Pirellula sp. SH-Sr6A: one gene and its partner. Each later gene encodes a partner of the first gene's protein in a complex. Links are inferred from orthologs where the notes say so. Each region holds a gene or a part of one and is shown on either strand. Other genes may lie near its edges.

Region 1 (4,549 bases):
AATATTGCTGAACGAATAGCGGAATGGCTCGATAGCGATCCGTACCCCAGGCACATTCATGCACTTCGCGAGGCCCGAGAGCGCGTTTTGCACGACCACTCGTTTTTCGCAGTCTTGCGAGATGCGATCATTACGCTTGGGGAATCTGCGGGAGTTCCAAATCTTGACACCCCAGACTGGATGCAACCGCAGGCGTCCCCGAAGGGACGTGAGCGGTGGTGGCGAGAGTTAACGAGGGTTTATCACAAATGGACGACTCGCAGTCCGCGAGTCGCCCCGTCGCCGACTCGGGACTAGACCTGTTTCCGCATACAACAGTTCTTGTACTTCTTTCCAGAACCGCAGGGGCAGTTATCGTTTCGGCCGATTCGGTCCCCTCGATGGCGGATGGTCGGAATTGCAGTCTCCTCGGTACCTGCACGTTCGGCCTGTTCTAGGTCCCGTTCCTTTTCGGCCATCAGATCGGATTGTTCAGCCGCGAGGGCTTGTCGAATATCGAACTCGTCGTGTCGGGCGCTGGTTTCCACCCAAGCATCGGCAACGATATCGGAATCGATCGCTTCCATTCGGAAGATGACGTCGGTCATTCTCTCGCCGATCGAAAGCCACATTTGATCGAAGAGCCGCATCCCTTCCCGTTTGTATTCGACTTTGGGGTCCATCTGACCCATGCTACGGAAGTTCACGCCCGCGCGGACATGGTCCATCGCGAGCAAGTGGTCCTTCCAAGCGGAATCGAGTTGGGTTAGGAGAACGGTTCGTTCGACGCGTCGGATTTCTGGGAAGTATCGATCGTCGATGGTCTGTGTCATGCGGTTGATGAACTCTTTGCGTGTCCAATCGCGCATCGATTCCGACTCCCCGGACCAACGCAGGGCTTGGCGAGCCCAATCCGCAACTTTGTCGATTTCGGCTTGGTTGCGTTGGAACAGAGACTTCAAACTCTTGGATTCATCTCGGCCGAACAACGCATTCGCTTTTTCGGCGACGACTTGGCGAAGCGCAAGTCCTTTTTCGACCGACTTCTTCGAAATGGCCACCAAGGCTTCAAAGGATTGATTGGGATCCTCGGTGAGTGTTTCGCCTGCGTTGGGATCTTCGAAACGAGCCATAGCCCAGTTTGCCACGGCGGCACCATCGATCGAATACGAATCGGGGGCCGTCATGCTGCTGAAGCGACGGAAGGCCATCAGAACCGGGAACTGGCTTTCTCGTTCGCTATAGGTGTCTTCTGCGAGTTTGAGCAGCTTTTTGGCGATCTGCTCAGGCTCTTGACCTTTGAGTTCATCGACGTTGACTGGAATACCAAACTTATTAGCCATCCATCCCGCGAGGGATTTCAATCCGAAATCATCGGTGAGAAATACTTCGCCTTCCGAGAGATCGATCGATTCGATGTATTTGGTCGCGCTCTCAATCAACTCTTCGTCCATGCGATCGCGATCGATTTTCTTCAGCGAGCTCACAGTGTAGGTCGTGTTGAACCTCGCATTGACCCATTTGGTCATCGCTTCCCAATTCCACTCGGACTGTTCCGTTTCGAGAGGAAGGTTTTCATCAATGGCATCAAGAATTTGCGTCTCGGCGGCTCGTTCCGTCTGATCCTTCGCGTACAGCACGGCGGTGTTCGGTTCAACTCCTCGGAAGTCTTTGGGATCGAGCTGAACGCCGAGTCGTGCGCCGGCCCATTTGGCATAGGACTCCGCACCGAAGAGAGGATCGCAGTATTGTTCGACATTGCTGTGAATCTGCTCGCGGAGCTGGTTCATCACCAAATCGCGGCAACTGGTTCCGTCCAAGATCTCCTGCCGATAGCCATATACCCTTTTGCGTTGGTAATCCATGACTTCGTCGTATTCGAGCAAGCTCTTTCGAGCTTCGAAGTTTCGCTCTTCGACCTTCTTCTGGGCTCCCGAGATTCGTTTCGAAACATATGGGCTTTCGATGGCCTCTCCATCACCCATGCCCATTCGTTTCATCCATTCGCGAACCCATTCGCCGGCGAAGATACGCATCAAATCGTCTTCGAGCGACAAATAGAAGCGGCTGGAACCCGGGTCACCCTGGCGGCCGCAACGACCTCGAAGCTGCAGATCGATGCGTCGGGATTCGTGACGTTCGGTTCCGACGACGTAGAGACCACCCTTTTTGCGAACTTGTTCCCCTTGGGCTTTCATATGTTCGCGCTGTTCGATTTCGTGGACCAGCGATTCCCATTCCTCCTTGGGGACTTCCAATCGGGTTGGGTAACGGTCTTGAAGCTGCGCCCAAGCCATGGTTTCGGGATTTCCACCGAGAATAATGTCGGTACCGCGTCCAGCCATGTTGGTCGCGATTGTAACCGCCCCCATGCGTCCGGCCTGGGCAACGATCTCCGCTTCACGTTTGTGTTGCTTCGCGTTGAGGACTTCCGCCTTTACGCCTCGTTGATCAAGCAATTTCGCGAGCTTTTCACTCTTTTCAATCGAGACGGTACCGACGAGGATCGGGCGACCGGAGTATTCGATCTCGCTGATCTCCGTACGCGGAACCGTAACCAACTCCTTGGAGTCCGATTTTTTGATAGCGACTTCAGCATCGCTTTCCGATTGAATCGTTCCTACCAGAGCTCCCTTGCTCCGGTCGAGATATCGGATCGTATCGAACTTATGAACCCGTTCGACTTCGTCCGCGACGGCATTGAATTTTTCTTGTTCGGAAAGATAAATGGCATCCGGGAATTCGATGCGTTGCAGTCCCCGGTTGGACGGGATGGCGATCACTCCCAGCTTATAGATTTTGTTGAACTCGTTCGCTTCGGTCATGGCCGTTCCGGTCATTCCGGCGATCTTGCGATAGAGCTTGAAGAAGTTCTGGAGGGTGATGGTTGCGAGAGTTTGGGTTTCCTCCTTGATTTGCACCCCTTCTTTGGCTTCGACCGCCTGGTGCAAACCATCGCTCCACTGGCGTCCTTCCATCAGTCGGCCGGTGAATTCGTCAACGATGATAATCGCGCCATCTTTGACGACGTAGTTGACGTCCTTCTTGTACAGGTGGTGGGCTTTGAGGGCGTTATCCAACAAGTGGGGCCACTCCATGTTTCCGACCGTGTAGAAGCTTTCGACGCCGGCCAAATTCTCGGCTTCTCGAATCCCTGCATCGGTCAAATTCACCGTGTGATCTTTTTCGTTGACAACGAAATGATCCTCTCTCTTTAGCGCGCGAGCGACTTTATCGGCGTCCGCATATTTCCCCATATCTCGTGCCGCGCTACCGGAGATGATGAGCGGCGTTCGAGCTTCATCGATTAGGATGTTGTCAACTTCGTCGATGACCGCGTAGTTCAAGGGACCTTGGACCTGTTGCTGTTCGGGTGGGAACCGATGATCGCCGCGCGAGGCCATGCGCATGTTGTCGCGCAAATAATCGAATCCCAATTCGTTGTTGGTAGCGTAGGTAATGTCCGCTGCATAGGACTGCTGCCGTTGCGAATTGGACATTCCGCTCTGGATGCTACCGACGGTGAGTCCAAGCCCCATATAAAGAGGGGCCATCCACTCCATATCCCGTCGTGCCAAGTAGTCGTTGACGGTAACGACATGGACGCCCTTTCCTTCCAATGCGTTGAGGTAGGCAGGAAGTGTCGCAACGAGCGTCTTTCCTTCCCCGGTGATCATTTCGGCGATATTCCCACCATGAAGAACCATTCCTCCGATGAGCTGCACGTCGTAATGACGCATTTTGAGGAATCGTCGGCCCGCTTCACGGCATGTTGCAAACGCTTCCACGAGGATGTCTTCCAAGGTCTCCCCGTCGGCTAGACGCTTGCGAAATTTAACCGTCTGCTCTCGGAGTTCCTCATCGCTGAGGGCGCTCATTTTTGGCTCAAGTTCGCCAATGAGTTTGGCGAGCTCATTGAATCGCTTGATCTGTCTGGAGTTAGCGGATCCAAAGAAAACCGTCAGGCCTCGATCCAGTCCTCCCAATACTCCGTTGACGGCATTGGAAGTCCCTTCCCAGATTTTTTCGAGCAGTTGCATTTTGCGGACAGATCTTAGAGAAACAAAGTGCGGCGGAAACCGCAGGAGGAGTCGTACTTAGCCCCGTGAATCGCCGGTTGCCGGATTGGCGCAGGCGACGTCCATGGACCTATTCTACGGATTTTCCGAGTTTGGTCGCGGGGAGCGTATCGATTCGGTAGACTTGCGTCAATTCAAGCATTTGTTCTCCCCGCTCCTTCGGACCCCCAGTCGCAATGGACACGTCGGATTCCTATTGGTACCAAAATGGTCTTGCTTTCGAGTGCACGCAATGTGGCAATTGCTGCAGCGGTCCGGGAACGGGCTATGTGTGGGTCACCGAGAGCGAGGTTGCGGCAATCGCAAAAGCCGTGGGCATGGACGAGGACCTCGATGGATTTGAGCGGAAATTCACGCGGCGTATTGGAGCTCGCGTAAGTTTGGTCGAGTATTCCGACGGCGACTGTATCTTTCTAGAGCCTGAGACGCGGCGTTGCTCCGTGTACGATTCGAGACCGGTGCAATGCCGGACTTGGCCATTCTGGGATTCG
Region 2 (3,157 bases), 4.2 Mb from region 1 along the record:
AGCGACTCCGAGGGGTCAAATTGTCATGAATTTAGAAGACATCAACAACGGCATCGTCAAGAACCGTCCTCGCAAGCGTATTGGCCGCGGGGTTGGTAGCAAGACGGGCAAGACAGCCGGTCGTGGTCATAACGGTCACAAGTCACGAAGCGGTTACTCGCGGCACCCCATTTTCAATGGTGGGGATTTGCCGATGGTTCGCCGCATTCCAAAGCGAGGCTTCCACAATCGTTGGGCAGCCACCGTATTCGGTGTGAACTTGAGCGCCATCGACGCGTTGTTCGTTGCAGGCGAAGAGGTGAATCCGACCACGCTTCGCGAGAAGGGATTGGTCAAAGTCCGCTGCGACGAGGTCAAGATCCTTGGCGATGGCGAGCTGACCAAGGCGTTGAAGTTCGTCGTGACCCGAGCGAGCGAGACGGCGAAGGAAAAGATCGCAAAGGCTGGCGGCACCATCGAGATTGTCGCTGCGAAGCGAACCCCTGAAGAGCGCGTTGCGGCTCTCAAGGCGGAGTAGTCCTGCGAGGTCCAGTTGACTTCGAAGGAAATCGAATTCAAAGCACCACGCATTCCGCGTGGTGTTTTCGTTTAAGGAAGGTTGAATTCGGCTAGTCACGATCTCAATCTTTCGAAACAATACAGCCTCTACGTTGTGAACATCACCTGTTCAGGATCAAGCCTATGTTGGAAAAACTTCGGGTTGTTTTTTCGATTCCCGAGCTTCGTCAGAAGATATTGCTGACCCTCGCTTTGTTGGCAATTTACCGAATCGGATACCACATCCGTCTTCCTGTGTTGCAGGAATCCAGCATTGCCATGGGCGGGCAGGTCCAGAGTTTTCTTGACAAGGTCGCTGTCTTCTCTGCGACAGACTTGCGAACCTTGACCATCTTCGGTCTCGGTATCGCCCCTTACATTTCGGCGTCGATTATCTTCCAATTGTTGGGAACGGTTTGGGGTCCCATAGAGCAGCTTCGCAAAGAGGGGCCCGCAGGTCGAAAGAAGATCAACGAATACACCCGTTACCTGACCGTATTCATTTGTGTGATCCAAAGTTGGGTGTATCTGCGGTACATGATCATCGGTCAGTCGGCCGGCTCCATATCCGAGTTCTTTTATGCGAGCGGATCGAACGAACTTTCCTTCGGTTGGCAGATCACGTCTGTCGCCATCATGACTGCCGGTTCCTTGTTCTTGATGTGGCTCGGTGAGCAGATCGATGAGTATGGGATCGGGAACGGGGTGTCGTTGTTGATCATGGCTGGGATTTTGGCCCAGATGCCGAAAGCTTTGTGGGATTTGCGACAGAACATGTCCAGTTCGTTGAGCGGTGGTAGCGGTAGCAACATCGGACCCGACGTGTTGTTGGTATTGGCGTTCCTTTTCGTTGCGGTGGTGTTTGCCGTCGTGTTTATCACCATGGCACAGCGACGCATCCAGATGCAAAGTGCAAAGCACGTTCGCGGCCGACGTGTGATGGGCGGATCGAAGCAGTTCTTGCCGCTTAAAATCAATCAGTCCGGTGTGATGCCGATTATTTTCGCGGGAAGTCTTTTGATGATCCCCGCGTTGGTGTTCGGCATGTTGGCGAGCGCGAGTGCATCTTGGTGGCCCGCGTTGACCTCCGTTTTCAACGCGTTGTCTGCGATGCTCAATTCAGGTTCGTCGTTTGCTTATAACGTCCTCTATGTTGCTTTGATCTTCTTCTTCTGCTTCTTTTGGACATCGATCATGTTCAATCCCAAGGAGATGTCGCAGAACTTGCAGGATTCAGGCGCGTTCATTCCGGGTTATCGTCCTGGGAAGCGGACAGCGGATTACCTTGAAAAAGTGATGGTTCGGATCACCTATGTTGGCGCAGCGTTCTTGGCTGTCGTCGCAATCGTTCCGACGATTATCACTTCTCAGTTTGGTGTTTCGTTTAGCGTGGCCTCCTTTTACGGGGGTACGGGTTTGTTGATCGCGGTGAGTGTGGCTTTTGATCTGATCCAAAAGATCGACAGTCATTTGCTCATGCGAAACTACAAGGGTTTATTGGAAGAGTAGCCCCTGGATCTTGATTCCTACCACCAGGACAGCCAGTTAGAAAGGGCCGCTCCGTGCGATTGGTTTTTATCGGCCCTCCCGGCGCAGGGAAGGGAACGCAATGCAAGCGGTTGGTCGAACTGCTAAACATTCCCCACCTATCGACCGGCGAAATGCTGCGAGCGGTCAAGAAGCAGGAGACCGCCCTTTCCCGTTGGGTCGCTTCCTACATCGATGCGGGGCGCTTGGCCCCCGATCACGTCGTGATGCGCATTGTCGCGCAGAAGCTTCAAAGTGAAGAGTGCGTCAACGGTGCGTTATTCGACGGCTTCCCTCGTACGCTCATCCAGGCTCAGTTGCTGGATGACTATTTAGCTGACCAAGGCCTCAAGCTGGATATGGCCTTGGAGTTAAAGGTAGAGGAAGAGGAGTTGATTCAGCGATTGCTGAAGCGGGCACAGATCGATGGTCGCGTCGACGACAATTACGATACGATCCGCGAGAGACTCCACGTGTTTCATACGCAAACCGCGCCGCTCACCGAGTATTACGCCAAGCAGGGCAAGCTCGAGGTGGTAAACGGGATGCAATCAGCGGATCAAGTGTTTGAAGACATCAAAGCCTGCGTAGAGCGACATCGCTAACGCCACCGTTTACTGAAAGGTCGATCTCTCATGAGTCGTACCCCTCCGTCTGTTGGTTACGGTTTCTGGAAGGTCGAGAAAGATCGAGCGGCGGCACTGACCGTGCAGGCGATCGAAATGGGCTATCGCCATTTGGACTGCGCCTCCGACTACGGAAATGAAGCGGAGGTTGGGCAAGGGATCGAGAAGGCATTGTCGCAAAGACTATGCGTTCGCGATGCATTATGGGTCACCAGCAAGCTTTGGAATACGAATCATCGCGCCGAGCATGTTCTGCCGGCACTGAAGCGTTCGTTATCGGATCTACGCGTCGACTATTTGGATCTATATCTCATCCATTTCCCGATCTCGCTGAAATACGTACCGGAGAGCACTCGTTACCCAGCCGGATGGTTCTGGGATCCTGAGGCGCAGCCTCCGCGAATGGAATACGACCCGGTACCGATCCGCGAAACCTGGCAAGCAATGGAGGAGTTGGTTGATCAGGG

The links.
Region 2: the proteins of VN12_RS02950 (region 1) and secY are in contact, whole or in part, in a crystal structure (PDB 3DIN), measured with the Thermotoga maritima proteins. The link is inferred for Pirellula sp. SH-Sr6A from one-to-one orthologs. Residues at the interface, in WP_004082002.1 of Thermotoga maritima: Glu261, Ala262, Arg263, Lys300, Ala301, Arg302, Thr303, Ile304, Ile305, Leu323, Tyr324, Asp325, Pro326, Val329, Ser330, Tyr333, Ile336, Lys340, Phe345, Val349, Glu363, Phe364, Tyr374, Ser375, Gly376, Gly377, Glu393, Ile395, Thr482, Ser483; in WP_004081795.1 of Thermotoga maritima: Glu108, Gly109, Glu110, Glu111, Ala236, Glu237, Arg238, Arg239, Ile240, Thr241, Ile242, Gln243, Tyr244, Ala245, Arg246, Arg247, Val248, Thr249, Gly250, Arg251, Arg252, Val253, Tyr254, Gly256, Ala257, Ser258, Thr259, Tyr260, Leu261, Pro262.

The regions. Positions count from the first base shown.
Region 1 is NZ_CP011272.1:799,717-804,265, forward strand. What follows is about bases 94-4,327. They hold VN12_RS02950 (preprotein translocase subunit SecA), read right to left. Parts: upstream 4,020-4,327; coding sequence 294-4,019; downstream 94-293. Other genes in these bases: VN12_RS02945 (glycosyltransferase family 10 domain-containing protein), read left to right, coding at 94-297; VN12_RS02955 (YkgJ family cysteine cluster protein), read left to right, coding at 4,235-4,327. In the rest of the region: more of VN12_RS02945, read left to right, coding at 1-93; more of VN12_RS02955, read left to right, coding at 4,328-4,549. UniProt on the Escherichia coli protein: Required for protein export, interacts with the SecYEG preprotein conducting channel.
Region 2 is NZ_CP011272.1:5,001,059-5,004,215, reverse strand. The notes cover bases 22-2,863. They hold secY (preprotein translocase subunit SecY), read left to right. Parts: upstream 22-681; coding sequence 682-2,046; downstream 2,047-2,863. Other genes in these bases: VN12_RS19295 (aldo/keto reductase), read left to right, coding at 2,700-2,863; VN12_RS19300 (adenylate kinase), read left to right, coding at 2,100-2,669; rplO (50S ribosomal protein L15), read left to right, coding at 26-517; rpsE (30S ribosomal protein S5), read left to right, coding at 22-29. In the rest of the region: more of rpsE, read left to right, coding at 1-21; more of VN12_RS19295, read left to right, coding at 2,864-3,157. UniProt on the Escherichia coli protein: The central subunit of the protein translocation channel SecYEG. Consists of two halves formed by TMs 1-5 and 6-10.